DNA from 4 places in the Streptomyces sp. NPDC043812 genome. Region 2 is predicted to be linked to each of the others. Evidence: riboswitches for the same ligand, from Rfam matches in the RefSeq annotation. Region 2 holds a riboswitch; each other region holds the start of a gene.
What was found. Region 2 has a riboswitch for cyclic di-AMP ahead of AC067Z_RS23975 (M23 family metallopeptidase). Riboswitches for the same ligand answer to the same signal wherever they lie in the genome.
Positions count from the first base shown of each region.

Region 1 (7,372 bases), on a different contig from region 2:
GCGCGACCTCGCCGTCGAGGGCTTCGCGGCACTGCGCAGGGCGACGGAGGCCGGGGACCCCGAGCCGCTGGCCGCCTTCCACCGGGCTGCCGCCGCACTGGTGCGCCCGCTCGCCGACGACTGGCGGCTGCGCTGGGAACGCGGCGCGGCAGCGGCGTCGGCGGCGACAGGCGCCCAGCTCGCGCGGCTGGACTCGGGCGACGCCGGATATCTCGCGGAGGCACGGGTGCGGTCCGAACAGCCCGCGGCCCGCGGCCGGTTCGGCATGTGCGGCCGGCTGGACGTGTACGACGTGCACAACGTCTGAGCGACGCCGGCGGCCGGTGCCCGCTCAGCCCTTCTCTGCGGCGAGGAGTCCCTTCGATTCGAGGTAGTTGCGCCACGTCCTCGGGCAGCCGGCGCCAGCTGTCGACCTGTTCGTTGAGCCTGGCGAGATCGCCGGTCGTCAGCACGGTGTTGAGCCTTCCCAGAGCACGGGTGACGCCTTCGCCGCCCGCCCTGGCCCGGTTGACGACGGGCACGATGTAGTCGGCGTTCTGCAGACGCCTGTCGTCCGCGAGCAGGACGAGACCGAAGTCGTCGAGTGTCGCGTCCGTGGTGGTGGTGAGCACCATCTGGTCCTGACCGCTCTGGACGGCCTGTTTGGCCTGTGTGGTGCCCACACCCTTCGGGTCGACAGCGGTGATGTCGATTCCATAGGTCTTCTTCAAACCAGGAGCACAGTAGGGGCGCTGCACACACTCGTCTCCGGCCGCGAGCCGCACCGGGCGCCCGGAACGGCCCAGGTCGCTCAGTGTCTTCAGCCCGTTCTCGGACGCGAACGACTCGGTGACAGCGAAGGCGTTCTGGTCGACGGCCCTGCCGGCGTCGAGGATGGTGAGTCCTCGCGGCGTCGCGAGTGCCCGCAGGGCGGACATGGTTGCGGCGAGGTCGGGCGATCCGACGGTTGCCGCTTTCGGCCCGTTCACCTTCGCGTTCAGCCAGTCGGCGAACGTCGCCGCGTACTCGGGTACGACATCGATCTGGCCGCTCTCCAGCGCCGGTTCGTACAGCTCGCGGTTGGTGACGGAGAGGATCTCGGTGCCGTATCCGGCGTCGGTGAGCAGCAGCGCGTACATCCGGGCCAGCAGATCGCTCTCGGTGAAGCCCGCCGACCCGATCGTCAGGTGCTTGCTGTCGCCGGGCGGCGCGGTGACCTCGCCCTGGGTCTCCAGAGACGGTCCGGTGGCGCAGCCGGCGGTGAGCAGGGCCGCGGCCGCGGCAGCCAGTGGGGCGCGTGTCCTGGGCGTTCTCATGCACCGCTCCCCCGGGCCCAGGCCGGTGCCAGCCGCTGGACCAGTTCGAACAGTCCCTCGACGATGAGCGCGAACACCGCGACGAGTACCGCTCCCGCGACCACCTGCGGGGTGGATGCGAGGTTGAAGCCCGCGGTGATGATCCGTCCGAGGCCGCCACCGCCCGCGAGCGCGGCGATCGTCGCCGTGGCGACGAGCTGCACGGCGGCGATCCGCAGCCCGGTGAGGATCAGCGGCAGCGCGAGCGGCACTTCGACACGGAACAGCAGTTGGGGACCGGTCATGCCCATGCCTCGCGCGGCCCGCACGGTGTCCTGGTCCACGCCGCGCATGCCGACGTAGGCGTTGGTGAGCAGGGGCGGCACGGCGAACAGCACCAGGGCGATGATCGTCGGCCATGATCCGTACGAGCCGATCGGGCTGAGCAGCAGCAGGACGAGCACGGCGAAGGTGGGGACGGCGCGGCCCACGTTCGAGATGTTGACGGCGAGGGCGCCGCCCTTGCCGAGATGTCCGAGGACGAGGGCGACGGGAAGGGCGATGAGGCAGCTGAGGACGAGACAGACGGCGGTGAGGAAGAGGTGCTCGCCGAGCCGCTGCCAGATGCCGCCGTCGCCGGACCAGTTGGCGGCGGTGGTGAGCCAGTCCCACGCGGACGAAAGGGTGTTCATGAGGTCCGCCTCGTCCACGGCGTGAGCACGCGCTGCACGAGCAGCAGCGCCAGGTCCGCGGCGACGGCGATGACCACGCACAGGACGGAGGCGGTGAGCACCTGAGCCTTGAAGTAGGTGTTCATACCTGCGTAGATGAGATTGCCGAGGCCGCCGTAGCCGACGATCGCACCGATAGTGACGAGGGAGACGGCGGAGACGGTGGCGATGCGCAGCCCGGCCATCGCGGCGGGCAGGGCGAGCGGGAGTTCCACGGCGCACAGCATCCTCAGGGGCCCGTATCCCATGCCGCGTGCGGCCTGACGGGTGTCCTCCGGGACGGCGCGCAGACCGGCGAGGATGTTGCGTACGAGCAGGGTGAGCGAGTACAGGACGAGCCCGGCCACCACGATGGTGGCGGACAGGCCGTAGACGGGCAGCAGCAGGGAGAACATCGCCAGCGACGGGATCGTGTAGAGAATCGTCGTGACGGCCAGCACGGGCGCGGCGGCCCACCCCCAGCGGCGGGCGGCCACGGCGAGGGGGACTGCGAGCACGAGCCCGATGAAGACCGCCAGGAACGTCAGCTGCAGATGCTGGAGCACCGCGGCGGTGATGATCTCGCTGCGGGTGGTGAGGTAGTCGCCGCAGATCCAGTCGTTTCGCGCGAGGCAGTCGTCGGGAGGCGCGGTCATCTGTCCATTGCAGCCCGCGAGGACGGTGTGTGCGCGCTGGGCTCGCCTGTCCGGGCGGACGCGGGCGGGCCGGGGCGGGGTGCGACGCAGCCGGCCGCCCCCGGCCGTCCCGTTCGGTCCAGGGCCTCCGCTGCCTTGGTCATCGGGCCGCCCGCGTCAGCCGTGTTGAGGACGTCTTCGGGTTCGAGCAGGACGATCGCGGCCGCCTCCTCGGCGACCGGACAGAGCTCGTTGCCCGGGGCACGACGCACAGCTCGCGGTCCGAGAACACGTCACCGGTCCTGAGCCGGATGGTGATGACGAGGGCCTGACCGGGGGCGCCCCGAGGACACGCCCTAGGACAGACCCGGAACCGGCGCCGCCAGGAAGCGGTGCAGCGATGCCTTCATGGCCGCGACGAATCCTTCGCGGGTCGCGTCGTCGACGAGGTCCAGGGACAGATACGGGTTGAGGTCCTCCAGCTCGACGAGCAGCAGTGCGCCGTCCGCGGTGCGGCAGGCGTCGACGCGCTGGATGCCGTGGTCGATGGTGTTCCAGTCGACGAAGAGGCGGGCGAAGGCGAGGTCGTCCGCAGTGGGCTCGTACGGCTCCAGGGCCCATCGCCGGTCGGGGTCAGGGGCGTAGAAGGCGTACTGGAAGGCGTCGTCGACGAAGTAGAACGAGACCTCGTAGCGGAAGTCGATGCGCGGCTGGACGAGCACGTCACCGTGGACCAGTCCGGGCAGGGCGTCCGGGCCGGCGAACTGCAGCCCGATGGAGTCCGCGCCCACCTTGGGCTTGACCACGTACTGCTCGGCCGGAGGCAGCAGACCGAGGTCGTCGAGCCGGTCGACCGTGGGGATGACTGGCAGCCCTGCCGCGGTCAGGTCCAGCAGGTACTGCTTGCCTGCCATGTCGCCGCGGGCGGACAGCGGGTTGTAGACGCGGACGCCGTCGCGGGCGGCACGGTCGCGGAAGTCGTCGTAGGCGTCCTGGTAGTGGAGTACGGGTCCGCTGTTGCGGACCACGACGGCGTCGAAGCCGGACATCAGGGTGGCCGCGTCCCCGGGGTGGCACAGGGCGAGGTCGAAGTCCTCGCGCAGCCGGGCGGACAGGAAGATGTCCTCGTCGCAGTACCGGCGGCCCCTGGCCGGGTAGGCGAGATCGGTGACGAGCAGCAAGCGGGGCCTGGCGGACACGGGCGTCTCCTGAGATCGGTTGACCGTAAAACTATCCAAGGGCCTCATTCGGCCACGGGGCGCCCCCTGGCGCGGCCGGCCGGTGCCTGCGGCCACGCGTGCGCGTCAGCGGCCTGCCCGTGCGAGCGGCCCGGACAACAGGACCTCGAGGGTCTCCCGCAGGGTCGCGGTGAAGTCGAGGCGCAACGCGGCGAGCGCGGGGTCGGCGGCGTAGGCGGCCTGCATCGCGGCCGAGGGGATGGGCGTAGGTCCAGATGGCACCGAAGACCAGTTCGCCCTGACACTGCGCCTGCTGCCCGCCCTGCTCGCCGCCCCCGCGCCGCGCGTGGCGACCATGAGCAGCGGTACGGCCAACTTCGGCCGGATCCGGTTCGACGATCTCCAGTGGGAGCGCCGCTACCGCCCGAACCTGGCGTACGCGCAGTCCAAGCTGGCCGATCTGATCATGGCCGGCAGGCTCGCGGAGACAGCCGCCGACAGGGGCTGGAACCTGGTCAGCACCGCCGCCCACCCGGGCTACACGATCACCAATCTGCAGACAGCGGGAGCGAGCCTGGGCCGGGTCAGGCCGCCCCGGCTGCACGCGGTGCGCAAGGCGCTGGACTTCCTGCCCAAGCAGGGTGTCGAGCAGGGCTCCGAACCCCTGCTGTTCGCGGCAGCCGATCCGGCAGCAGTGTCCGGCGGGTACTACGGACCCGGTCACCGCCTCGGGCTCGTGCGGCCCACCACCACCGCGCGCATCACCCGCCGGGCGCTGGACCCCGCGGTCAACGCCCGGCTGTGGTCGGAGGCCGAACGCCTCACGGGGTTCACGCTGCCCGCTGCCGCTGAGGACCGGGCCGCGGGAACCGCCGTCGCGGAGCAGTGACTCCCGCGTCGGAGCCCGCCCGGGAACGGCCGAGGGGCGCGGGTGCTGACGAGATGTCAGGACCCGCGCCCCTCGGCCGTGAATTCATGTGCAATCGGAACCGCGAAGACAACGGGACGGTCAGTAGGGACCGTTCACATTGTCGATCGAACCGTACCTGTCGGCGGCATAGTTGCACGCGGCGGTGATGTTCGCGACCGGGTCGTAGCTGTCCATGGAAGTACCGGGCACATGGTAGGCGCGGAAGGTCGGGTCGATCACCTGAAGAAGACCCTTGGACGGCGTTCCGGCAACGGCGTTGGAATCCCAGTTGTTGATCGCCAGCGGATTGCCCGAGGACTCACGCATGATGTTGCGGTGAATTCCCTCGTAGGATCCGGGAATTCCGTGCTTGCCCATCACGTCGAGCGACTCGCGGATCCAGCCGTCCAGGTTGTCGGCGTACGCGGTGGGCTTCGCCTTGGGGGCGGCCTTGGTGGGCGCGGCGCTCGTGCGCTCGGAGCGGTCCGCGCGGTCGGCGGTGGCACGCTTCGCGGAGTCCGCCGCCGTCTTGGCCTTGGCGCCGATGGTCAGCTCGAGGCCGGGACGGATCAGCGCCGGGTCGGCACCGATGTTCCGGCGGTTGTCGTTGTACAGCTCCTTCCAGCCACCACTGAGGGAGTGCTGGTGGGCGATCCGCGACAGGGAGTCGCCGGCCACGACGGAGTAGGTGCTCGGCGCCTTCTTCGCGGGAGCAGGGGCCGACACGGCGACCTTCTCGACGGTGGCCGGCTGGGCGGGCTGGGCCGCGCCGGCGGTGGTCGCGCCGATCAGTGGCAGGGCGAGGGCCGCACCACCCGTGCCTGCGACGGCGAATCCGCGAGTGAGGCGGTGGGACTTGGGACGGCGGTGCTTACCCTTTGCAGGCATGACGAATTCCTCTCCGTCGCCTGCGAGGTGAGCTGTCGGGTTCGGACTGGAGATGTCCGGTCGCCGGATTGCAGCGACTTCACCCCTAGCCGTTCCGCTGTGCGGACCGGCGGCTTACCTGGGTCCCCCGCTCCTGCCCTACGCGAGTTTGTGTGGTCGGGTACCGGACGGCGGCAGGATTCGGCGTTCCATCCGGAATGCGGTGACCGTAAGCGAGAGCGCCCGGAGGAAACAAGCCCTGAATTCACAAACGCAATGGATAGGCAGAGAAAGGGACAAATGATCTCATCATCCATTGATCACGGAGGGCCCAACTCTCGCTCCGCGCAAGGAAAGTGGAGCACTTGGTTCCGCTCAGGGTTCCCACGGTCGTGACCGAAGTCACGACCGCTGGAACAAAGAATGACGAGACATGCAAGATGCCGCTAAACGGACATGAGGGCAATCAGAAATGAACCAGTCATGCGGCGAATTCCGAAACATTCGCTAATGAAGCTGAATGCCCGATTCATCCCCCGAGGGGTCGGGCCCTGACTGTCAGGCCCTCACCGGTGGAGATGCGGGCGTCCCGGCGCCGCGCGCACCAGGATGCGGCGGCCCGTGACCCTCTCCGGCGCGACCGCGATCCACAGCTCCCGCTCTCCCCCGGCCCATGGCGCGCTGTACGCCTGCCGCTCCAGCTCCCGTACGGCGGCCTCGTCGGTGACGGTCCGGGCGGTGCCCACGACCAGCACACTCCATCCCTGGCTGAACGCCTCGTCGATATGGTCGACTTCGAAGGCGATCTCGCCGTCGGCGGCCCTGGCGGGCAGCACGTCGGGCGTGGTCAGGAAGGCCACCTCCCCTTCGGCGACAAGGTAGTTGACCGGGAGAATGGCCGGCCCCTCCTGGGTGGTGACCGCGACGCGGCCCACCCCGTGCGTCCCCAGCAGCGACCAGCACTCGTCGGAACCGAGCTCCACCAGCTCGGGGTGGTAGGCGGCCCTGCCCACCCCCGGCGGCAGATCGGCCTCTCCGCCGGTCAGCGCGGTGACCGTCGTCTCCAGGGCATCGGCCAGACGCAGCAGGAAGCCCATCCCGGGCGTCGCCGACTTGTCCTCCAGATACTCGATGTACCCCGGTGCCGAGCCCGCCCGCAGGGCGACGTCCTCCCGGGACAGCCCGAGCTGCCGCCGACGGGCAGCGACCCGGCGACCGATCTCCTCCTTCGGCCCTCCCCTGCCCGGAACACCGGCTGCGGTCGTGGGCTGCTCGGGCATGGTGGGCACCTTCCCCAATCCGTGTTCCAGCCGCGACGCGGGCCTCGCGCCCACGGTAGCCACGGGACGCAGGCGCCGCACGGCGGCGGGGCGGGGCCACCGGCGGGGTCCGGCGGCGGCGGGCGGACCGGCGGGGCGGTCCGGGCATACGGCGCGGGTGGCCGACACTGGACATGATCGGAGAATCGGGGAACAGGACGAAGGCGCGTGGAGGTGCCGCGATGAAGCTCAGGACCGGCGGGCGATGAGGCACCGTTCCGTGGCCGACCTGATGACGCCGCAGGCCGTCGTCGCACAGCGCGGCACCGCGTTCAAGGAGATCGCGCGACTGCTCGATGAGTACGGCATCACGGCCGTCCCGGTGATCGACGAGGACGGCCGGCCGGTCGGCGTGGTGTCCGAGGCGGACCTGCTGCGCAGATACACCAGCGGCAGTGGCTCCGACACCGCCGAGGGGCTCATGTCCAGCCCCGCCGTGGTGGCACGTCCCGAGTGGAATGCCGTGGAGGCTGCCCGGG
Region 1 covers NZ_JBWKCY010000010.1:242,325-249,696, reverse strand. Annotated here, with positions in the region: gene AC067Z_RS17515 (cupin domain-containing protein) at 1-307, shown strand, start outside; partial or broken gene AC067Z_RS17510 (ABC transporter substrate-binding protein) at 332-1,295, opposite strand; gene AC067Z_RS17505 (ABC transporter permease) at 1,292-1,966, opposite strand; gene AC067Z_RS17500 (ABC transporter permease) at 1,963-2,640, opposite strand; gene AC067Z_RS17495 (ATP-grasp domain-containing protein) at 2,976-3,866, opposite strand; gene AC067Z_RS17490 (hypothetical protein) at 3,924-4,043, opposite strand; gene AC067Z_RS17485 (Rossmann-fold NAD(P)-binding domain-containing protein) at 4,057-4,686, shown strand; gene AC067Z_RS17480 (transglycosylase SLT domain-containing protein) at 4,807-5,595, opposite strand; cyclic di-AMP (ydaO/yuaA leader) riboswitch at 5,600-5,750, opposite strand; gene AC067Z_RS17475 (helix-turn-helix domain-containing protein) at 6,141-6,854, opposite strand; gene AC067Z_RS17470 (CBS domain-containing protein) at 7,099-7,372, shown strand, end outside.
Region 1: it holds a riboswitch for cyclic di-AMP, as region 2 does, so the genes downstream of both, AC067Z_RS17480 (transglycosylase SLT domain-containing protein) here and AC067Z_RS23975 (M23 family metallopeptidase) in region 2, are expected to answer to the same signal.

Region 2 (7,372 bases):
CGCCGCCGACTGCCGCTCCCACACCTGGTCCGTCGGCTGCTGAGACCGTCCCCCTCAGAAATGCCTCCCGCTCGGCCTGCGCCCTGTCGGGCGCAGGCCGAGTTCTCACGGCTGAAGGACCGTGAGGTCCAGCGCGGCGAGGCGTTCGGGGTCCGTGAGGATGTTGATCTCGACGATCCGGCCGTCGGTGACCGTGAACGCCATCACCGACATCGGTACGCCGCCTGCCGTCGAGACCATCCCGGCCGCTCCGTTGACCAGCGCAGGCAGGGCCGCCTCCGCGAAGCGGGCGAATGTGATCGCCTTGCCCGCCACGGCCTGCGCGCCGCGAACCAGCGAACCCGGGAGCAGAGTGCCGCCGTCCGAGCGGGACACGACGTCCGGGTCGAGGAGGGCGACGAGGGCCTCGAAGTCCCCGCCGCGTGCCGCCGTCAGGAACGCGTCGACCACCTCGCGCTGCCGTCCGAGGTCGGCGTCCGGGACGGGTGCGGAACCCTGCACCCTCCGGCGGGCGCGACTGGCGAGCTGACGGGCGGCCGCGGGGGTGCGGCCCACGACGGGGGCGATCTCTTCGAACGGCACGGCGAACATGTCGTGCAGCACGAACGCGAGCCGTTCCGCGGGCGCCAGCGTCTCCAGCACGACGAGCAGTGCGAGGCCGACCGAGTCGGCGAGCAGCACCTCGTGTTCCGGGTCGAGGCTGTCCGCGCCGCTGACGATCGGCTCGGGTATGCGGGTCTCCATCGGTTCCTCGCGCCGGGAGACGCGGGTGCGGAGCATGTCGAGGCAGACCCGGCCGACGACGGTGGTCAGCCAGCCGCCCAGGTTCTCGACGCGTTCGGTGTCGGAGCGGCTCAGACGCAGCCACGCTTCCTGGACGGCGTCGTCGGCATCGCTCAGCGAGCCGAGCATCCGGTAGGCGACCGCGCGCAGGTGGCCGCGGTGCTCCTCGAAACGCTCCGCCAGGAATTCGTGTTCGTTCATGGTCCGTCCACACCCCTCGTTGCTCGTGTTTTCACTGTTATGACGCGTGGCGGAGCGCCGATGTGACCGGCTCGGGAGGACCGGGGCCGAAAAGTGGATTTGATCTTGCTTCCGATGGCGTAAGGTTGTGTTCACCGACGCGGGGTGGAGCAGCTCGGTAGCTCGCTGGGCTCATAACCCAGAGGTCGCAGGTTCAAATCCTGTCCCCGCTACTGAAGGCGAAGGCCCGGTGATCGATCTTCTCGATCACCGGGCCTTCGTCGTATGTGCGATCGTGTTCGCTCGCCAGCCCTGGCCTGGGGTTTCGCCCGCGCGGGCGTGGCAAGTCGCCTCCGGGCGCCACGGCGCGCAGCATGGGAGAAGCGCGGCAGCGTGCGTGGCCGCGGGCGGAGCGGCGGGAGATCACCTGTGGGGCGAGAGCAGGGCAGCAGCTACAGGTTGCCGTGGTTCGTCCGTGTGCTGCCCGCGGCGATGATCGTCGGCGGTGTGGTCTTCGATCTGCTGACCCCGTCCCGCTTCACCGCGGTGCCGCTGTTCGCGGCCGCCCCGCTGGTCGCGGCGCCGATCGTGTCGTGGACGGTGACGCTGCTGATGGGTATCGCGGCCATGCTGGCCGTCAGCGGCATGCACACGTACAACGGCACCATCGGGCAGATCACCGCGGTCACCGAGACGAGCACCGTCTTCACGGTCGCCGTCCTCGCGCTGCTGATCAACGGGGTGGTGCAACGCGGCAGTGAGCGGCTCGCCTCGGCGAGGGTCATCGCGGAGGCGGCGCAGCGGGCCGTGCTGCCGACCCCCGCGGACCGGATCGCCGGACTGCATATCGCCGCGCGGTACGAGGCGGCGCAGGAGGACGCGTTCATCGGCGGCGATCTCTTCGCCGTGCAGGACACCCCGTTCGGAGTGCGGCTGATCGTGGGCGACGTACGCGGCAAGGGGATGGAGGCGGTGGCGGCCGTCGCCGTGCTGATCGGGACGTTCCGGGAGGCGGCCGAGCAGGAGGACTCGCTCGAGGGTGTGGCGCAGCGTCTGGAGCATGCGCTGAAGCGTGACCAGGCGCTGCGGGAGGAGGAACCGGACACGATGGAGCGCTTCACCACCGCCGTGCTGGGTGAGATCCCGCCGGGCGACGGAGGCGGGGACGGCACGGTGCGCCTGGTGAACCGCGGGCACCCCGAGCCACTGATGCTGCACGCCGACGGCGGTCTGCTGATGCTGGAGCCGCCCGCGGCTGCCCTGCCGCTGGGCATGGGCGACTTGGCGGCCTGGCCGGACCGGGCTCAGGACTACCGGCTGCCCGCCGGATCGACGCTGCTGTTCTACACGGACGGGCTGTCCGAGGCGCGTGACGCGGGCGGTGCGTTCTACAGCCCGGGCGAACGGTTGCGGGGCCGGCTCTTTCCCGGGCCTGAGGCGTTGCTGGACGCGCTCGTCGACGATGTGCGCCGCTACACGGGTGGTGGGACGACGGACGACATGGCACTGCTGGCGGTCGGCCGGCCCGCCGAGGGGCAGCCGGACAGGCGGCGCACGGTGCGGGTCGTGAAGGCGGAGACGGACCCGGAGCGCGGATAGGTCGGGGCCTGCGGGGTGGGTGACGGCGTTCCGCCACGGTGCGTAGTCGCAAGGTGCCACTACGCATAACATTTGACGAACAGTCAGAAGCAATCGCCGTGAAGAGGTTTGATCAAGTCGCCCGATTCCGCACGCTTCTGTCCTGGTAAGTTCTGGCCACAGTCGTTAACGATCAGTCGGAACAGCTTGGAATCCGGCCCCGGCGTCTATTAACGTTCGATAACGCAGCGCGGTCGTCCCAGTCGTCGCAAGAGACGGCACCGTGCGCACGCGCCGAATCCCGCAAGGGAACCGGGGAACCATCAATTGGGGTGAATCGGGCACCTTTTGCCGCTCTGTTCGCGGTCGAAGACGCTCGTAGGAGACCTTCCTGCTCCGAACCCGTCAGCTAACCCGGTAGGCGAGAAGGAAGGAAAGGAGTACGCCTTCGTGGCGTCCAACATGCCTGCCCCCGAGGCCCCGTTCGCACCCGGTCATTTCGGTGACGATCCTGCGGAGCGGACGTGGGAGGAATGGAATCCCACCGAGGAATCCATCCGTCCGGTGCGCGGCCGGCACCGCGTCGCAAAACAGCGTGGCGGACTCGCCCGTAGCTCCACCGTCCTCGGAGTCGGTGTCATCGCCGCGGTCGGCGCCGGTGGCATAGCCACCGCGCAGGACAAGCCGGCGGTCTCCATCTCCCTTCCGGACTCGATCGCGGACAACCTCCCCGACGCCGCGTCCCTTCCCGGCGTGGGCTCGCTCATCTCCGACGACGCGGGCGCCGACTCCGACGCCAACACCGCGCCGCTCACCGCGATGACCACCGTCGCCGACGGCGCCGCGGCCACGGACGGCGAGCAGGCGGGCGCCGGAGAGGCGCTGCGCGCCCGGATCCTCCAGCAGGCCGAGCAGCAGCGGGCCGAGGCGGACGCCGAGGCGAAGGCCGCCGCCGAGAAGCTGGCTGCCGAGCAGGCCGCCGCCGCCGCGGCGAAGCAGCAGAGCGCCGCCGAGGCGAAGGCTGCCGAGAAGAAGCGCAAGGCCGAGGAGGCAGCGCGCGCCAAGGCGGAGGCGGAGCGGCTCGCCAAGCTTGCCGCGAGCTACTCCCTGCCCACGTCCTCGTACACGATCACCTCGACGTACGGCGAGTCCGGTTCCATGTGGTCCTCCGGCCAGCACACCGGCCTGGACTTCGCCGCCCCGACGGGCACCCCGGTCAAGGCCGTGCACGGCGGCACCATCAAGTCCGCCGGCTGGTCCGGTTCGTACGGCTACCGCATCGTCCTCGAACTCGAGGACGGCAGCGAGGTCTGGTACGCCCACCTGTCGTCGATGACGGCCAGCGCAGGCCAGAAGGTCGGCACCGGCGACACCATCGGCCGCGTCGGTGCGACCGGCAACGTCACCGGGCCGCACCTGCACATGGAGGTGCACACCCCCGGCGGCTCGGGTCTCGACCCGATGGCGTGGCTGCGGGACAAGGGCCTCACCGTCTGATCCTCGACGATCGCCCGATCGCTCTCCCGGGACGAGGGCGGTCTGCCAGGAAGGCTGCGCGGTACGGCGATGCCGTACCGCGCACCCTCATGTCGCCGTAGGCCCGGTGCACAGCCCCGACGCCGGGCCGGCGGAATAGCCGTGCGCGGCCTCGTCGTTGACCCACGCATGACCTCCCTTCGCGCTCTCGGCTCGTCCGACCTCGCCGTGTTCCCCCTCGCCCTCGGTGGCAACGTCTTCGGATGGACCGCCGACGAGGCGCAGTCGTTCGCCGTGCTCGACGCGTACGCAGCCGCCGGCGGCAACTTCGTCGACACGGCCGACTCCTACTCCGCATGGGTGCCCGGCAACCAGGGCGGCGAGTCCGAGACGGTCATCGGCAACTGGCTCGCCTCGCGCGGCAACCGCTCCGAGATCGTCGTCGCGACGAAGGTCGGCGCCCACCCGCAGTACAAGGGTTTGTCCGGTCCCACGATCAAGGCCGCGGCCGAGGAGTCGCTGAGGCGGCTCGGCACCGATCACATCGACCTCTACTACACCCACTTCGACGACCCGTCCGTGCCCGTCGAGGAGATCATCACCGCCCTCGACCAGCTCGTGAAGGACGGCAAGGTCCGCGCGATCGCCGCCTCCAATCTGAGTGCCGAGCGCCTCCAGGCGTCGCTCGACTTCTCCGACAGCGAGGGGCTCGCCCGCTACGTGGCCCTGCAGCCGCACTACAACCTGGTCTCCCGCGACACGTACGAGGGGGAGCTGCAGAGCACGGCCGCGCGCGCCGGCCTGGCCGCCGTCCCCTACTACGCGCTCGCGTCCGGCTTCCTCACCGGCAAGTACCGGCCGGGGGCCGCGGTGGACAGCGCGCGTGCGCAGGGTGCGGGCAAGCACCTGGGGACCGAGCGCGGTCTGAAGGTCCTCTCCGTGCTGGACGAGGTCGCCCGCTCGCGCGACGCCGAGCTCGCGACCGTGGCGCTCGCCTGGCTGGCGGCGCAGCCGACCGTCGCCGCGCCGATCGCCTCCGCCCGTACGGTCGAGCAGCTGCCGGCGCTGGTCGCCGTCGCCGAGCTCGAACTGTCCCCGTCGGAACTGGCCGCGTTGACCGCAGCGTCGGAGTGAGCCGAGCGGCCGATCAGGTGCGGTACGGGTTGTAGGCGCCGTAGTCCCGGTGCGGTGGCGGCATGCCCGCCCCGCCCGTCGCCTGTGCCGCGTACGCGAGGGCCGGGCCGGCCACGTCCCGGCGCCGCCACAGGTGGTGCAGCAACTCGCGCTCGCGCTCCGCGAAGTCCGGGCCCGCCGCGCCGCGGTGGGCCCGGTGGCGCAGAAACGCGAGCGACGTCGCGAACGTCTCGTACTCGGACACCGCATGGCCCGCTGCCGGTCCGTACGTGCGCCGGGCGAAGTCACGCGCCATCGTGCGGGCCCGCATCGAGGACAGCGCGCGTGGCTCGACGGCGGACAGCCATCCCGCCGCCGCGTACGCGGGCAGCTCGGTGGATATCGTGCGCAGCTCCCGCTGCCGGGTCCAGATCGTCAGCCAGGTCAGCAGCCCGAAGGCAGGCAACATGAACGCCGCGTACACCGCGTAGAAGCCCCACGGGCCGAACAGCGAGGTCGAACCGTTCCACAGGGCGTGGACGCCCATCGCCAGTGCCAGCCCGAGCAGCGGCAGCACGATGCGCCGGATGCGATGACGGCGTGCGGCCAGGGCGGCGGCCCCGAAGCCGATGCCGGTGAGCACCGTGAACAGCGGATGCGCGAACGGCGACATCACGATGCGGACGAAGAAGGTCGCCGCGGTCACCGAGGCCAGGCCGGAGGAGCCGAACGCCATGTCCTCGCCGAAGGCGTTGCCGAGGTAGAGGATGTTCTCGGTGAAGGCGAAGCCCGTCGCGGTGAAACCCGCGACGACGACGCCGTCGACGATGCCGGTGAAGTCCCGTCTGCGGAAGAGGAAGAGCAGCAGGATCGCCGCGGCCTTCGCGCTCTCCTCGACGACCGGCGCGACGACGGTCGCGCCGAGGGTGTCGGCCGAGGCGGGGTCGGCGGTGGCAGTCGCTATCCAGCGGGTCGCGAACGAGTTCGCGATGATCGCGACCAGTGCCGCGGCACAGGCGCCCCACGAGAACGCGAACAGCAGATTCCGCCACGGACCGGGCTCCACCCGGTCCAGCCAGCGGAACGCGGCGAGCAGCAGCGGCACCGGGAGCGTCGCGAGGCCGAGACCGACCAGGAAGCCCTGGGTGCCGGTCTGTTCCCTCACGAGCGCGAGGATCACCAGACCGCACAGCGCGAGCAGCACGACCAGCACTCCCGCACGGACCGCCCGGCTGCGCCACAGTCGCGCAGCGCGCGGGCGGTACCGCCCGCGGCCCCGCGCCGGCTCGCCGTCGGACAGCTCGGCGACCCGCTCCGGCTCGCGCGCCGGCACCGTGGGGTGCGGCGCTGGGGCCGTCGAATGCTGCCAGGACGAGTCGTGCACCAGTCGACCCTAACGAGGGCCACCGACAACTGGCGATGGTGCACGGCACACTGCCGCGGTCACGCCTCCGGCTGCACCCGGCGAAAGAGCAGGTCGTGGACCTTGTGACCCTTGTCGAGACCCTGTCCTTCGAAACGGGTCAGGGGACGGAAGACGGGGCGCGGGGCGTAGCCGCCGTCCGGCACGGTGTTCTCGAAGCCCGGGTGCGCGGTGAGCACCTCGAGCATCTGCTCCGCGTACGGCTCCCAGTCGGTCGCGCAGTGCAGGACGGCGCCGGGCTTGATGCGCTGGGCGGCGAGGGTGAGGAACTCCGGCTGGATCAGCCGCCGCTTGTGGTGCCGCTTCTTCGGCCACGGGTCGGGGAAGTACACGCGCATCCCGTCGAGCGAGCGGGCCGGCAGCATCTCGCGCAGCAGGATGATCGCGTCGCCGTTGGCCACCCGGACGTTGCTCAAGCCGCTGCGCTCGGCGAGACCGAGGAGATTGCCCTGGCCGGGGGTGTGCACGTCGACGGCGAGGATGCCGGTCTCCGGGTCGTCCGCGGCCATCTGCGCGGTGGCCTCACCCATCCCGAACCCGATTTCCAGGACCACGGGCAGCCCGCCGAACATCTCGTCGAGATCGAGGACGCGGTGGCCGTCGATGTCGAGCCCCCACAGCGGCCACAGCCGCTGCAGCGCGTCGCCCTGCCCGGTGGTGACCCGGCTGCGCCGCGGCTGGAAGCTGCGGATCCGCCGCTCGTGGTGCGAACCGGCCGGATCGGCGGCGGGGCCGCCGGGGAAGCGGGGCTCGCCCTTGGCACGGATGATCGGGCGGTGGGCGTCGGGGGTGGTGTTTCGAAGCTCAGACACAGTGCGT
Region 2 covers NZ_JBWKCY010000016.1:183,241-190,612, forward strand. Annotated here, with positions in the region: gene sigJ (RNA polymerase sigma factor SigJ) at 106-984, opposite strand; tRNA gene AC067Z_RS23965 (tRNA-Met) at 1,123-1,196, shown strand; gene AC067Z_RS23970 (PP2C family protein-serine/threonine phosphatase) at 1,393-2,562, shown strand; cyclic di-AMP (ydaO/yuaA leader) riboswitch at 2,824-2,980, shown strand; gene AC067Z_RS23975 (M23 family metallopeptidase) at 2,992-4,038, shown strand; gene AC067Z_RS23980 (aldo/keto reductase) at 4,207-5,151, shown strand; gene AC067Z_RS23985 (PrsW family intramembrane metalloprotease) at 5,165-6,514, opposite strand; gene trmB (tRNA (guanosine(46)-N7)-methyltransferase TrmB) at 6,574-7,365, opposite strand.

Region 3 (7,372 bases), on a different contig from region 2:
CCGACGACAGGATGGGCGTAAGAGAATCGATCATCGGCCGGATGCAGCGCAACGGCGGCACGGCACGGCTGCGCCCGGTGCCCGGTGGGGGTACCGAAGTGGAGCTCGAGATGGAGAGGGCGGACGGATGACCGAGGCTGCTGGAGAGAGCGTCGAGCGCCGCGTGCGCGTCGTACTCGTCGACGACCACCGCATGTTCCGTGCCGGGGTGCAGGCGGAGATCGGGCAGACCGAGCGCACCGGCGTCGAGGTCGTCGGTGAGGCCGCCGACGTCGACCAGGCGGTCACCGTGATCACGGCGACCCGCCCCGAGGTCGTGCTGCTGGACGTCCATCTGCCCGGCGGTGGCGGCGTGGAGGTGCTGCGCCGCTGCGCCACGCTGATGGCGTCGGCGGAGCACCCGGTGCGGTTCCTGGCGCTGTCGGTGTCGGACGCCGCGGAGGACGTCATCGGCGTGATCCGGGGCGGAGCCCGTGGCTATGTCACCAAGACCATCACCGGGACCGATCTGGTCGACTCGATCTTCCGGGTGCAGGACGGCGACGCGGTGTTCTCGCCGCGGCTCGCGGGCTTCGTGCTGGACGCCTTCGCATCGACGGACGCGCCCCCGGTGGACGAGGACCTGGACCGGCTCACGCAGCGGGAGCGGGAGGTGCTGCGGCTGATCGCGCGCGGATACGCGTACAAGGAGATCGCCAAGCAGCTGTTCATCTCGGTGAAGACGGTCGAGTCGCATGTGTCGGCGGTGCTGCGGAAGCTGCAGCTGTCCAACCGGCACGAGCTCACGCGCTGGGCGACTGCCCGCCGCCTGGTCTGACGACGGCGCCGTGCTCGGCGACGGCGCCGTCGCCGAGGGCGCTACGACGGGGAGAGCGACGGTGCTACGACGGGGAGAGTGACAGCGCTACGACGGGGGAAGCGACATGTCCGTCTTCTCTCCGGCCCGGACGTAGCCGATGCCCGCGTAGATGCGCTCGACCGAGGCGTCGCCGGGCTCCAGCCACACCACGCGGCAGCCGCGGGCGAAGGCCTTCGCCGTCAGATACGAGGCGAGCGCGGCGCCGAGGCCGCGGCGCCGGTGCGTCGCCGCGACCGCGAGCCCGCCCAGCTCGCTGAGCCCGTCCACGGGGACCGAGCACCCGCCCGATCCGACCGCGGTGCCGTCCACGGCATCGACGGCGAACGCCGCGACACCGCCGCCCTCCTGGGCCCTGCGGAGCCAGTTGATCTCGCCTTCCGTCGGCTCCCCGCTCTCCCCGTACGCGAGATGCTGCACCCCGGCCGCCGCCCGGTAGTCGGCGTCGTGTTCCAGTTCGGCCAGGGTGATCCCGGCAGGCGGCTCCGGCACGGCGAGCCCGTCCGGTGCCACGGCCATGACCGGCGCGCGCCGTTCGACGGTGAACCCGGCGGCCAGCAGGGCCGCTTCGAGCTGGGGTGCGCACGACGGCAGGAACTCCAGACGCGGCAGCCGGTCGAGCGAGCGGAACGTCTCGACGAGGGCGTCGATCTCTGCCGGGGTGGGCCGTGCGTTTTCGTCGGGAATCGCATAATTCGCCTGCGGGATGGGCCAGTCGGGGCTGTGGCGGACGACGAACGGTCCGACGCGGTGATGGTCGGGGGAGCGCAGCGCGAGCGTACGCACATGATGTTGTATGTCGCGGTCCATCCGCCGGATGCTACGAGACCCGGGTGGCTCCTGCGAAAGGCATTTCGTCGATCGGTGCGATGCGCACGGGCGCTCCGGGACGTGGTGCGTGGATCATCTGGCCGCCGCCGATGTAGAGCCCGACGTGCGAGATGCCGGAGTAGAAGAAGAGCAGGTCTCCTGGGGCGAGTTGGGAGCGGGAGACGCGCTGTCCGGCGTTGATCTGGGTGTAGGTGGTGCGCGGCAGCGAGACACCGGCCGAGCGCCAGGCGGCCTGGGTCAGCCCCGAGCAGTCGAAGGAGGACGGACCGGTCGCCCCCCAGACGTACGGCTTGCCGAGCGCGCCGTAGGCGTACGCCACGGCCTGCGCCGCCCGGCTGTTCGGCGCTTGCAGCGAGCCGCGGGGGGTGGCGGACCGGTCGGCGCGGTCGGTGCCGGTGTCTTCGGCCGGCTCGCCGGCGGCGTACTGGGTGCGCTGCTCGGCGGTCAGCCGGGCCAGCAGCCGTTCGGCGGCGGCGAGTTTGTCCTGCACGGTCGTCTTGTGCCGGGACAGCTCGCGCCGCCGTTCCTCCAGCTCGGCGATGCGTTCGCCGGCCCGCGCCCTGAGCCTGCCGATGTCCACGAGCTGACGGTGCACACCGGCGATCGCGGCGGCCTGCCGCTCCCCGGCCCGTTCGGCGAGTGAGGCGCGCTCGAGATACTCCTCGGGGTCGGAGGTCAGCGCGAGCTGCAGCCCGGGGTCGATGGTCCCGGAGCGGTACTGGGCGGTCGCGAGCGAACCGAGGGCGTTGCGGGAGACGTTGAGCCGCTCGGTCCTGCGGGCCGCCTCGTCGCGCAGTGCGTCGAGCGACGCACGGGCCTTGCCGGATTGCTCCTTGGCGCCGTTGTACCGCTCGGTCGCCTCCTCGGCCTCCTGGTACAGCTTGTCGACCCGGGCCTTGATCTGGGCGGGGGTGAGGCGGGGTTCCGCGTGGGCGGAGCCGTCGAGGGCGGTCGTGGTCGCAGCACCCGCGAGTGCCAGGGTGGCCGCGGTGCGGGCGGCCGGCCCGGTGAGCGGATGCTGCTTCGGTTTCCGGTGCGCTGCCACGGGGGCGCCACGTCCTTCCTCGTACCTGCGGTCCGGCGGCGCACCGCACAGGGGGAGCGGCGCGCCGCCGGATCTCTCGGCGGTGGCGGCCGGGTGCCCTCCGGCTGCACAACGGCGGGTGGGGAGCCGGCCACCTGGTGCAGGACGCTAAACCTGGCCGCCACGCCCATGAGACGTAAGGAGCGGAACTGTCCGAAGCCGGTCGTCGCTGCTCGTTTTCTTCGCACCGGTCCGGTGCCGCGGGAGCGGGTTGCCGACGCGCACTGACCGATGCGTCGGATGCGGCCCACCCGGCCCCGGAGGGGTGGTATGGCGAGGATTAGGCTCGGCCCATGGACGTACTCATCAAAGTCTTCGTCGCCCTGCACATCATCGGCATCGCCTCCCTGCTGGGCGGCTTCCTCACCCAGATGAAGGCGATGGGCGCGGGCACGGCACGCTTCACCCCGGCGATGCTGCACGGGGCCCTGACGATGCTGGTCACCGGCGTGGCGCTGGTGGGCCTCAACCAGGCCGACGACCAGACGGTGAACAACGTCAAGATCGGCATCAAGCTGGCGGTGCTGGTGGTGATCCTCGGGCTGGTCTACGTCAAGCGTGACGAGGAACAGGTCGACAAGGCCCTGTTCGGCGCGGTCGGCGGGCTGACCGTGGCCAACATCTTCATCGCGACGCTGTGGACGTGACCAGCCCCGCGGACGCCGCGGCCTGACCGCGTACACACGGATGCCCGGGCGGGTGGACCGCCCGGGCATCCGTGTGTCCGATGCCGGTCAGACCGGGCGGACGCTGCCGTAGATCGGCATGTAGTAGATCGACTCCTCGCGGACGTTCGCGCCCGGCTTCGGTGCGTGGATCATCTTGCCGTCGCCGATGTAGATGCCGACGTGGCTGATGTCGTCGTAGAAGAAGACCAGGTCGCCCGGGAGCAGATCGGCCGTCGCGACGCGCTGGCCGACCTTCACCTGGTCCCAGGTGGTGCGCGGCAGGTCCACGCCGGCCGCCTTCCAGGCCCCCTGGGTCAGTCCGGAGCAGTCGTACGAGCTCGGGCCGGTCGCGCCCCAGACGTACGGCTTGCCGATCTGGGAGCGGGCGAAGGCCAGGACCTTGTCGGCCTTCGCCGCGTAGCTGCCGTCGTCCGTGCCGGTACCGCTGCCCGTGCCCGTCTCCGGAGGTGTCTGCTCGCGCTCCTGGCGCTGCCGTTCGGCCTCCGCCTTCGCACGCGCCTCCGCCTCGGCCTTCGCTTCGGCCTTGCGGCGGGCCTCCTCCTCCTTCTCCCGCTCGATCGCGGCGAGACGGGCCTTCTCCTCGGCCGTCAGCTTCGAGAGCAGGGTCCGGGCCTCTGCCAGCTTCGTCTGGACGCTCTGCTTGCTGATGCGCAGGGCCTTCTGGGAGTCGGTCAGCGACTCCAGCCGCTTCGTCGCCGTGGCACGCTGCTTCGCGGCCGCGGCGCGCTCGGTCTCGTACTCGGTGATCGCGCTCTGCTGCTGGTCCGTCATCCGGTCCATCAGCTGCGTCTGCTCGAAGTACGCCTGAGGGCTGTCCGCGAAGAGCAGGGCGGCGGTCGGGGTGACGGCACCGGTGCGGTACTGCGCGGCGGCGTAGTTCCCCAGGGCACGGCGCGACTCGTTGAGCTTCTCGGTGCGCTTGGCGGCGTCGTCGAGCAGCGTGTCGACCTCGCGGCGCTTCTCCTCGGTGGCCTCTTTCGCCTGGTTGTACTCCTGGGTCGCGGTGCCGGCCTGCCGGTACAGGTCGTCGACCTTCTTCTGCACGTCCTCGACGGAGGGCTTCGGGTCGGTCGGCGCCGCGGTGGCGCTCTGCGTCGACAGCAGAGTGACACCGGCGAGGGCGGCCGTCGTGAACCCGACGGCAGGGGAGGGTTTTACGCTACGGCTGCGGATCCTGCGATGCGACGCCAAGGCCGGCATCTCCTTCTTCCGTGAACCGCCTACCGGGTTAGCTGACGGGTTCGGGCGGAACGGAAGATGCCCTACGGACCGAGTGGAGCGCGGTCCGATTCACCCCAATAGTGCATGTGGGTCCCCGGTTCTGAACTTCCTTACGGAAAGCCCGGATTCGGCGGAGACGGCGCGGATGGCGGGGTTCGCCATGGCGGTACGGGCCGTCTGGTCGAGCACGCTAGCCAACTCGTGCATCTGCTGTGAAGGTTGATGTTCGATATGTCCGATACATTTTCGTGACCTTTTTCGGTGAGCAGGACTTCCGGCCGTACGTGTGGCGCACCGGATCCGCCCGGTCACGGAACGCGTCCGCCTCCGCGTGCGGACGGATGTCCGGGGCCGGATCGGCATACGGCACCGGGTTGTCGGTCCGGCCGCCTAGACTCGATAAGCGATGAGCAGCCTCTTTGACGACAGCTTCCTGGCGGATCTCCAGCCCCGAGCGGAGGAGCACCCGCCCCCGCCCGAGGAGCACGCCCCGGAGCCGATCCCGGACGACCTCTTCCAGGGCGCCTACGACGTGCCCCCGGCCCGCGACGGGTACTACCGCGACGGTCACCCGCGCCCCGCCGTCGACCCTGCGGCCCTGCTCGAGGGGCTGAACGTGGAGCAGCGTGCCGCGGTCGTGCACACGGGCACCCCTCTGCTCATCGTCGCCGGAGCCGGTTCCGGCAAGACCCGTGTGCTCACCCACCGGATCGCGCATCTGCTGGGCACCCGCCATGTGCACCCCGGCCAGATACTGGCGATCACCTTCACCAACAAGGCCGCCGGTGAGATGAAGGAGCGCGTCGAGCAGCTGGTCGGCCCGCGGGCCAACGCGATGTGGGTCATGACGTTCCACAGCGCGTGCGTGCGCATCCTGCGCCGCGAGTCGAAGAAGCTCGGCTTCACCTCGTCGTTCTCGATCTACGACGCCGCCGACTCGAAGCGGCTGATGTCCCTGGTCTGCCGCGACCTGGACCTCGACCCGAAGAAGTTCCCGCCGAAGTCCTTCAGCGCCAAGATCTCGAACCTGAAGAACGAGCTGATCGACGAGGAGACCTTCGCCGACCAGGCGGTGGACGGCTTCGAGAAGACGCTCGCCGAGGCGTACCGGATGTACCAGGGACGGCTGCGCGAGGCCAACGCCCTGGACTTCGACGACATCATCATGACGACCGTCCATCTCCTCCAGGCGTTCCCCGACGTCGCCGAGCACTACCGGCGCCGCTTCCGCCACGTCCTCGTCGACGAGTACCAGGACACCAACCACGCCCAGTACACACTCGTACGCGAGCTGGTGGGCACGGGCTACGAGGACCTGGAGCCCGCCGAGCTGTGCGTGGTCGGCGACGCCGACCAGTCGATCTACGCCTTCCGCGGCGCGACGATCCGCAACATCCTCCAGTTCGAGGAGGACTACCCGGACGCGACGACGATCCTGCTCGAGCAGAACTACCGCTCCACGCAGACGATCCTCTCCGCCGCCAACGCGGTCATCGAGCGCAACGAGTCCCGCCGCCCCAAGAACCTCTGGACCAACGCCGGTGCGGGCGCCCAGATCACCGGCTATGTCGCGGACACCGAGCACGACGAGGCCCAGTTCGTCGCCGACGAGATCGACCGGCTCACCGACGCGGGCGACGCGAAGGCCGGCGACGTCGCCGTCTTCTACCGGACGAACGCCCAGTCCCGTGTCTTCGAAGAGATCTTCATCCGCGTCGGCCTGCCCTACAAGGTCGTCGGCGGAGTGCGCTTCTACGAGCGCAAGGAGGTCAGGGACGTCCTCGCGTATCTGCGCGTCCTGGCCAACCCCGAGGACAACGTCCCGCTGCGCCGCATCCTCAACGTCCCCAAGCGCGGTATCGGTGAACGCGCCGAGGCGATGATCGACGCCCTCGCGCTCCGCGAGAAGATCACCTTCCCGCAGGCGCTGCGCCGCGTCGACGAGGCGTACGGAATGGCGGCCCGCTCGGCGAACGCGGTGAAGCGGTTCAACGTGCTGATGGAGGAACTGCGCACGATCGTCGACTCGGGCGCGGGGCCCGCGGTCGTGCTGGAGGCCGTCCTGGAGCGGACCGGCTATCTTGCCGAACTCCAGGCGTCCACCGACCCGCAGGACGAGACGCGCATCGAGAACCTCCAGGAACTCGCCGCCGTGGCACTCGAGTTCGAGCAGGACCGCGCGGAGGAGGAAGGCGCGGGCACGCTCGCCGAGTTCCTGGAGAAGGTCGCGCTCGTCGCCGACTCCGACCAGATCCCCGACGAGGATCAGGAGGGCACCGGCGTCATCACGCTGATGACCCTGCACACCGCGAAGGGCCTCGAATTCCCCGTCGTCTTCCTGACCGGTATGGAGGACGGCGTCTTCCCGCACATGCGCGCCCTGGGACAGACCAAGGAGCTCGAGGAGGAGCGGCGCCTCGCCTACGTGGGCATCACCCGCGCCCGCGAGCGCCTGTATCTGACCCGGTCGTCGATGCGGAGCGCCTGGGGCCAGCCCTCGTACAACCCGCCGTCGCGTTTCCTGGAGGAGATCCCGGGCGCGCACCTCGACTGGAAGCGCAAGGGACCGATGTCCGCGCCCGCCGGGCCGACGTCGGGCATCACCTCGTCGCTCTCGTCGTCGCGTGCGCGAGGGGGCGCGTCCGGGTTCGCCACGCGGCGGACGAACGACAAGCCCGTGATCGCGCTGTC
Region 3 covers NZ_JBWKCY010000006.1:15,110-22,481, reverse strand. Annotated here, with positions in the region: gene AC067Z_RS10850 (PspC domain-containing protein) at 1-131, shown strand, start outside; gene AC067Z_RS10845 (LuxR C-terminal-related transcriptional regulator) at 128-817, shown strand; gene AC067Z_RS10840 (GNAT family N-acetyltransferase) at 905-1,666, opposite strand; gene AC067Z_RS10835 (C40 family peptidase) at 1,677-2,732, opposite strand; gene AC067Z_RS10830 (hypothetical protein) at 3,065-3,418, shown strand; gene AC067Z_RS10825 (C40 family peptidase) at 3,506-4,660, opposite strand; cyclic di-AMP (ydaO/yuaA leader) riboswitch at 4,663-4,824, opposite strand; gene pcrA (DNA helicase PcrA) at 5,088-7,372, shown strand, end outside.
Region 3: it holds a riboswitch for cyclic di-AMP, as region 2 does, so the genes downstream of both, AC067Z_RS10825 (C40 family peptidase) here and AC067Z_RS23975 (M23 family metallopeptidase) in region 2, are expected to answer to the same signal.

Region 4 (7,372 bases), on a different contig from region 2:
CCTCGACTCTGGCGCGCGCCGCTTCGGCGAGCTGCGCAGGCTGCTGCCCGGCGTGACGGAGAAGGTGCTCGCCGCGCATCTGAAGGAGCTTCAGGCGGACGGCATCGTGCACCGCGAGGAGTACGACGAGGTCCCGCCCCGCGTCGAGTACTCGCTCACCCCGCGCGGCGCGGCGCTCAACGCCGCACTGGTGCCGCTCGGCGCGTGGGGCCGGGAGCACGTTCTCGGCGTTGCTCCGGAGAACGCGGTGCCGGCGCGGTGACCTCGGTGCCTGCGCGGTGACCGGTTCGGCGGCCCGCGGGTCGCCGCGCGAGGACCCGCGCCTGGTGCCAGGCTGAGCACGCGGAAGTCCGCACCGCATGCACTCCACAGAGCCCCGGGCCGCACCGGGGTGGCACCGGAGAAAGGGAATCGCGTGATCACCACTGACTTCGTCCTCGGCTCCCCCTGCTGGATCGACCTGGGCGCCCCCGACGTAGAGGCGGCCGCCGCCTTCTACGGCTCCGTGTTCGGCTGGCAGGCCCAGTCGATGGGCGGCGACGACTCGGGCGACTACAAGATGTTCCAGCTGGACGGCAAGGTGGTGGGCGCGGTCGGCAAGCTCACCGAGGAGGGCGCCCGCTCGGCCTGGATGATCTACTTCAACACCCCGGACATCGAGAGCACCGTCAAGAGCGTCGAGCAGGCGGGCGGCTCCGTCCGCACCGCGCCGTCGGAGGTGTCGGAGGAGGGCCGGTTCGCGCAGCTCACCGACCCCCAGGGCGCACAGTTCGCCGTGTGGCAGGCCGGCGCCTACCCGGGCATCCAGGCCGCGGACGTCATCGGCAGCCTCGGCTGGGTCGAGCTCTACACCACCGACTCGGCCGCCGCGCAGAGCTTCTACGGCACCGTCTTCGGCTGGACCGGCCAGGACATGGAGCTGCCGGGCGGCGGCGGTACGTACACGATGGTGACGCCCAAGGGCCTCCCGCCGGAGCGGATGTTCGGCGGTGTCATGGCCGTCCCGGACATGTTCGCGTCCGGTGACACCAAGCCGTACTGGCACCCGGTCTTCGGCTCGGCGGACTGCGACGCCACGGTCGCTCTCGTACGGGAGAAGGGCGGCTCGGTCTCCATGGGGCCGGAGGACGCGGAGGGCGTCGGCCGCCTCGCGGTGTGCAACGACCCGGCGGGAGCGGAGTTCGTCGTCCTCACCCCGGCCCCGCCCGCCGCCTGAGCGGGACCGCTCAGAACCAGCCCTCGGCCGCCTTGTAAGCGATGCCGTCGAGGATGTCGTGCTCGCTGACGACGACCTCGCGGGCGTCGATGCGCTGCATGATCGTGAGCAGGACGAGCGCCCCGGCCGCGATGACGTCGACCCGGCCGGGGTGCATCACACCGATCGCCGCGCGCTCGTCGTGCGTCGAGTTCAGCAGCATCGTGGTGACCTCCTCCACCTGCTCGTAGGAGATCCGCGAGTGGTGGATGGCCTCGGAGTCGTAGGTGTCCAGGCCGAGCGCGATGCCCGCGACCGTGGTCACCGAGCCGGCGAGGCCGACAAGGGTGCGGGCCTCGCCGATCGGCACGGTCTCGGCGACGACGTCGAGCGCCGACTCGATGTCGGCGCGGATCGCCGCGATCTGCTCCGGCGTCGCCGGGCTGCTCGGCGCATGACGCTCGGTCAACCGGACGCAGCCGACGTCGACGGAGCAGGCGGCGCGGGAGTGCTCCTCGCCCACGACGAACTCGGTCGAGCCGCCGCCGATGTCGACGACGAGATACGGCGTGGCCAGGTCGGTGCGCCCGGCCAGCGACTTCGTGGCACCGGTGAAGGAGAACTCGGCCTCCTGGTCGCCGGTGATGACCTCCGGTTCCACACCGAGGATGTCGAGGACGCCCCGGACGAACTCGTCGCGGTTCTCGGCGTCGCGGGATGCCGAGGTGGCGACGAAGCGGACGGTCTCCGCGCCCAGCTCCTTGATCACGGCGGCGTACTCGCGGCAGGCCGCGAACGTGCGCTCCAGCGCCTCGGGGGCGAGGCGACCGGTGCGGTCGACACCCTGGCCGAGCCGCACGATGATCATGCGTCGGTCGAGGTCGGTCAGCCGGCCCGACTCCGGGTCGACATCGGCGACGAGCAGCCGGATGGAGTTGGTGCCGCAGTCGATGGCGGCGACGCGGGTCACGCCTCTTCCCCCTCGGTGAGGCAGCCGGTCACGCACGGGCCCTTGCGCCACCACTCGGGCAGCATGGCGATCGCCTCGTCGCCGAGCGGGTTCACCCCGGGGCCGGCCGCGAGCGAGTGGCCGACCAGGACGTGCAGGCACTTGACCCGGTCGGGCATGCCGCCCGCGCTGGGGAAGCCCTGGAGAACCTCGATCGCGTCACGGCGGGCGATGTAGTCCTCGTGCGCGGCGCGGTAGGCGGCGGCGAGCTCCGGGTCGGTGGCCAGGCGCTCGGTCATCTCCTTCATGACGCCGTTCGCCTCCAGCGTGCCGATCGCGGACGCGGCACGCGGGCAGCTCAGGTAGTACAGCGTCGGGAACGGCGTACCGTCCGGCAACCGCGGTGCCGTCTCGACGACATCGGGCTGTCCGCACGGGCAGCGGTGCGCGATCGCGCGCAGCCCGCGCGGGGGCCGGCCGAGCTGCTCCTTGAACGCGGCGATGTCCGCGTCGGTCGGCTCGGTGTGCTCGGTGGTGGGAGGAGGGGTTTCCATGCCTGCCTAGTTCAGTGCTGTGCGATGGGTCTACTTGCGGTCGGCGTTGTCCACGCCGTTCCACACGTTCGAGTACCAGGGCCGGTCGGCGGCGCCGTCGTCCTCGCGGCGTTCCTGCACGGCCTCGGGGTCGATCACCGTGTAACCGGTCTCGCCCGGGACCACGTAGTGCAGATGCTCACGGGCCAGCCGGCGGATGTACATGTCGTCCTGGAGCCGCGCCTTCTCGTCCCGGAGCTGCTCGACCTGCGCCCGGGCCTCGCGCGTGAGGCGTTCCTGCTCGGCGATGTCCGCGCGCTGGGAGACGTACTGCCGCATCGGGTAGGCGAGGGCGACGACCAGGGAGCAGACGACCAGTGCCAGGAAGGCCGCCCGGCCGGTGAGCCGGGAGCGGCGGGCCTGGCGGCGGTTCTGGGAGCGGTAGACCCGGGCAGCGGTCTGCTCACCGAGCAGCCGCAGCCGGGTCGCGGTGGAGAACCGGTCCGCGTCCGGCCTGCGCGCCATGGTCTCGCCTCCCCTTCACACGCCTACGTCCCCGGACACGGTACGGGACCGAGGCCGGGGACGTAGGGACGACAGGGCGTCAGCCCGTGATCAGCCCTTGAAGCGCGGGAAGGCGGAGCGGCCCGCGTACACCGCCGCGTCGTCGAGGATCTCCTCGATGCGCAGCAGCTGGTTGTACTTGGCGACGCGCTCGGAGCGGGCCGGGGCACCGGTCTTGATCTGGCCGCAGTTGGTGGCGACGGCCAGGTCGGCGATGGTGACGTCCTCGGTCTCACCGGAGCGGTGGGACATCATGCACTTGAAGCCGTTGCGCTGGGCCAGCTCGACGGCGTCCAGGGTCTCGGTCAGCGAACCGATCTGGTTGACCTTGACGAGCAGGGCGTTGGCGGCGCCGTCCTCGATGCCGCGGGCCAGACGCTCGGGGTTGGTGACGAACAGGTCGTCGCCGACGAGCTGCACCTTGGTGCCGAGCTTCTCGGTGATGGTCTGCCAGCCGGCCCAGTCGTCCTCGAACAGCGGGTCCTCGATGGAGACCAGCGGGTAGGCGTCGACGAGCTCCGCGTAGTACTCGGTCATCTCGGCGGCCGAGCGGGACTTGCCCTCGAACTCGTACGAGCCGTCCTTGTAGAACTCGGACGCGGCGACGTCGAGCGCCAGCGCGATGTCCTTGCCGGGGGCGTAGCCGGCCTCCTTGATGGCCTCGAGGATGAGGTCCAGGGCGGCGCGGTTGGAGTCGAGGTTCGGCGCGAAGCCGCCCTCGTCGCCGAGACCGGTGGACAGGCCCTTCTGCTTCAGCACCTTCTTGAGGGTGTGGTAGACCTCGGCGCCCCAGCGCAGGGCCTCGGAGAAGGACTCCGCGCCGATCGGCGCGATCATGAACTCCTGGATGTCCACGTTGGAGTCGGCGTGCGAGCCGCCGTTCAGGATGTTCATCATCGGAACGGGCAGCAGGTGCGCGTTCGGGCCGCCGAGGTAGCGGAAGAGCGGCAGGTCGGAGGCCTCGGAGGCGGCGTGCGCGACGGCGAGGGAGACGCCGAGGATGGCGTTGGCGCCGAGCGAGGACTTGTCGGGCGTGGCGTCCAGGTCGAACATCGCCTGGTCGATCAGGCGCTGCTCGGTGGCGTCGTAGCCGACGAGCTCCGGGCCGATCTGCTCGATGACGGCGAGGACGGCCTTCTCCACGCCCTTGCCGAGGTAGCGGTTCTGGTCACCGTCGCGGAGCTCGAGGGCCTCGAACGCACCGGTGGAGGCGCCGGACGGAACTGCAGCACGACCCGTGCTGCCGTCGTCGAGGCCAACCTCGACCTCGACCGTGGGGTTGCCTCGGGAGTCCAGGATTTCCCGGGCTACGACGACGTCGATGGACGGCACGAGCATCTCCTTCTGGGATGTGACGCGAGAAAAGTGCAGAGGTCTGCTTGGCCTTGCGCCAAGAGCCTAACCGCCTCGGGGGCAAAGGCCGGCCGATGCCCGCCCCGTGGGACGAAAAAGGGCGTGAACACTGAGCGCGGGGGACAAAACACCCGGAAGCTACTCGTAGGTAACGCCTTGAACGCCGAAACCCCGGCCCGGCGCGCACGGGGGAACGCGGGCCGGACCGGGGTGCTCGGGGGTCCTGTCCGCGCTGCGGAGCGCGGACAGGAGGCGGGTCAGCGCAGGTGGAGCTGCTGGCCCGGGTGGATCACATCGGCGTCCTCGACGATGTTCTTGTTCAGCTCGAACAGCTTCTCCCAGCCGCCCTTGACCTTCTCGGCCGTGGCGATGCTGCTCAGGGTGTCGCCGGCCTTGACCTTGTACTCGCCGTCGCCCTTCTTGAAGGACTTGGCCTTGGCGGCGGGCTTGGCGGCCTTCTTGGCCGGGGCCTCGGCGCGCTCGGAGCGCGTGGTCGGGGCCTCGGCGCGCTTCGGCTGCGCAGGCTGGGCCGGAGCGGCGTCGTTGGCGGCGTTGGACAGGCCGACGCCGCAGCTCGGCCAGGCACCCTTGCCCTGGCCGGCGAGGACCTTCTCGGCGACGGCTATCTGCTGGGACTTGGAGGCCTGGTCGGCGGACGCGGCGTACGCGGTGCCGCCGTACGCGGCCCAGGTGGAGGCGGAGAACTGCAGGCCGCCGTAGTAGCCGTTGCCGGTGTTGATGGACCAGTTGCCGCCGGACTCGCACTGCGCGACCGAGTCCCACTCGGAGGTGGTGGCGGCGGAGGCGGAGGTGGCGGCGAGCATGGGGGCGGCGATGGCGGCACCGGTGACGCCGGCGAGCGTGGCGATACGGACGGCCCTTGACGCGCGGCGGTGCTTGGCCTTGCTGGAACGCAGCATGGAGCTTCTCCTCACCGACGCCTACGAGGTGAGCTGTCGGGTTCGGGCCATGTGAGTTGCCCGGCCACGCGTCTGGCGCATGGCTTCACCCCGAGCCGTTCCTCGGTCGCTCACCTTCAACGACCGGGACCGGCGCTTACCTTGGGTCCCCCGCTCCTGCCTTCGGCGCACTGAGCGACGAGTGTTCCCCCCGACCGACGGCAGGATTCGGCGTGACGGTCGACGGTGCCCGCGGTGGCGAGCGGTTCCGACCGTAAACACACGGCTCCCCGATGTTCAAAGCTGAACATCGGGGAGAAATCGCCCAATCCGCCCCGGCAATCAGGGGCGTTTACGCAGGTCGTGACCGTCTTGGCCGAATTTGCTGGCTGAAACCTGTTAGTTGCCGCAAAGAGACCCTTGTCTCACTGGAACAGAACGGACAAACGACCGCGAACCACCGCGTGAACTACGGCTGATTCAGGCCGAGATCGAGACTCTGACCGGGGACGATGAGGTCGGGGTCGTCCCCGACGGTCTCCTGGTTCGCCTCGTAGAGGGCGGTCCAGCCTCCCGGCAGCTCGCGCTCGTCCGCGATGCCCCACAGGTTGTCGCCGGGCTGGACGGTGTAGCTGCCGTCCCCGGCCTCCGCCGCCCCGTCGCGTACCGATGCGTCACCCCGTGAGGCATGACGACCGCTTTCGCGACCCTCGTCCGAATTGCCCGCTTCGCTCTCGTCCTTGGCGGCCTCGCCACGATGCTTGCCGCTGCCGTCCGCGGGAGCGGTTTCCTCGCTGTTGTCCGGAGTGCCCGATTCAGCCGGTTCATCAGATGTGTCCGGGGATGCCGACGCGTCGGCGTCCCTCGGCTGCGAGCCGTCGTCCCCGGAGGAGTCGGCCGACCCGGAGGGCCGCGACGTGTCGGACCCGGACGCGGAGTCCTCCGCGCCCTCCCCGGCGGACGGTGCGGCGCTCGCGCCGGACTCGGGCAGCAGCAGGTCGCCCGGCTCCATGCCGGGGTCCACGCCGGTGTCGGCGCCGTCGTCCGTCAGGCCCGCGATCGTCGCGCAGCCGGGCCACGCCTCCGGCCCCTGCGCCTCGAGCACCTTCTCCGCGACGGCGATCTGCTGCGAACGGCTCGCGAGATCGGCGCTCACCGCGTACGAGGTGCCGCCGAATTCCTCCCAGGTCTCCTGCGCGAACTGCAGTCCGCCGTAGTAGCCGTTACCGAAGTCGGCGCTCCATGCGCCACCGGTCTCGCACTCGGCGACACGGTCCCAGGCGGCGGAGTCCGCGGCGGAAGCGGAACCCGCGCCGAGGAGCGGGATCGCGATGGCCGAGCCGGTCACCCCTGCCGCGACGACGATGGCCGGAGCCTGACGGGGTCGGCGGTGCCGTCCGTTCCCGGAGCGCATGAGAATGCCTTTCGCGTGACTACTGAGGACTGAGCGGCCTGCTGACGCCTGCCGAGTCGACGGTGAACGTAGCCGCATTCGAACGTGAGTCACAAGTCGATGCAGCGGAGATCACGTGAAAGTCACGAACTTGATCCACCGTCAGATTTTGGCGGGTGTGAACTCAACGGGCAGAGTGCGCAATCCGCGCATGATGAGACCCCCACGCCACCGCAAATCGGCTGGATCGCCCGCAAGCCGCAAGTCGGGCATTCTCCTGAGCAGGGTCGCGAGCGCGGTCTGTCCTTCGAGCCGGGCGAGCGGCGCGCCGAGGCAGTAGTGGATGCCGTGGCCGTAGCCCAGATGCTGGTTGTCGCGCCGGGCGAGGTCGAGAGTGTCCGGTTCGCCGAAGCGCTCCGGGTCGCGGTCCGCGGCGGCGAGCACGACGAGTACGGGATCTCCCGCGGCGATCCGCTGCCCGCCGAC
Region 4 covers NZ_JBWKCY010000002.1:426,613-433,984, reverse strand. Annotated here, with positions in the region: gene AC067Z_RS04635 (winged helix-turn-helix transcriptional regulator) at 1-262, shown strand, start outside; gene AC067Z_RS04630 (VOC family protein) at 416-1,216, shown strand; gene AC067Z_RS04625 (Ppx/GppA phosphatase family protein) at 1,227-2,165, opposite strand; gene AC067Z_RS04620 (DUF501 domain-containing protein) at 2,162-2,698, opposite strand; gene AC067Z_RS04615 (FtsB family cell division protein) at 2,729-3,202, opposite strand; gene eno (phosphopyruvate hydratase) at 3,293-4,579, opposite strand; gene AC067Z_RS04605 (transglycosylase family protein) at 4,852-5,514, opposite strand; cyclic di-AMP (ydaO/yuaA leader) riboswitch at 5,518-5,692, opposite strand; gene AC067Z_RS04600 (transglycosylase family protein) at 5,963-6,907, opposite strand; gene AC067Z_RS04595 (cytochrome P450 family protein) at 7,049-7,372, opposite strand, start outside.
Region 4: it holds a riboswitch for cyclic di-AMP, as region 2 does, so the genes downstream of both, AC067Z_RS04605 (transglycosylase family protein) here and AC067Z_RS23975 (M23 family metallopeptidase) in region 2, are expected to answer to the same signal.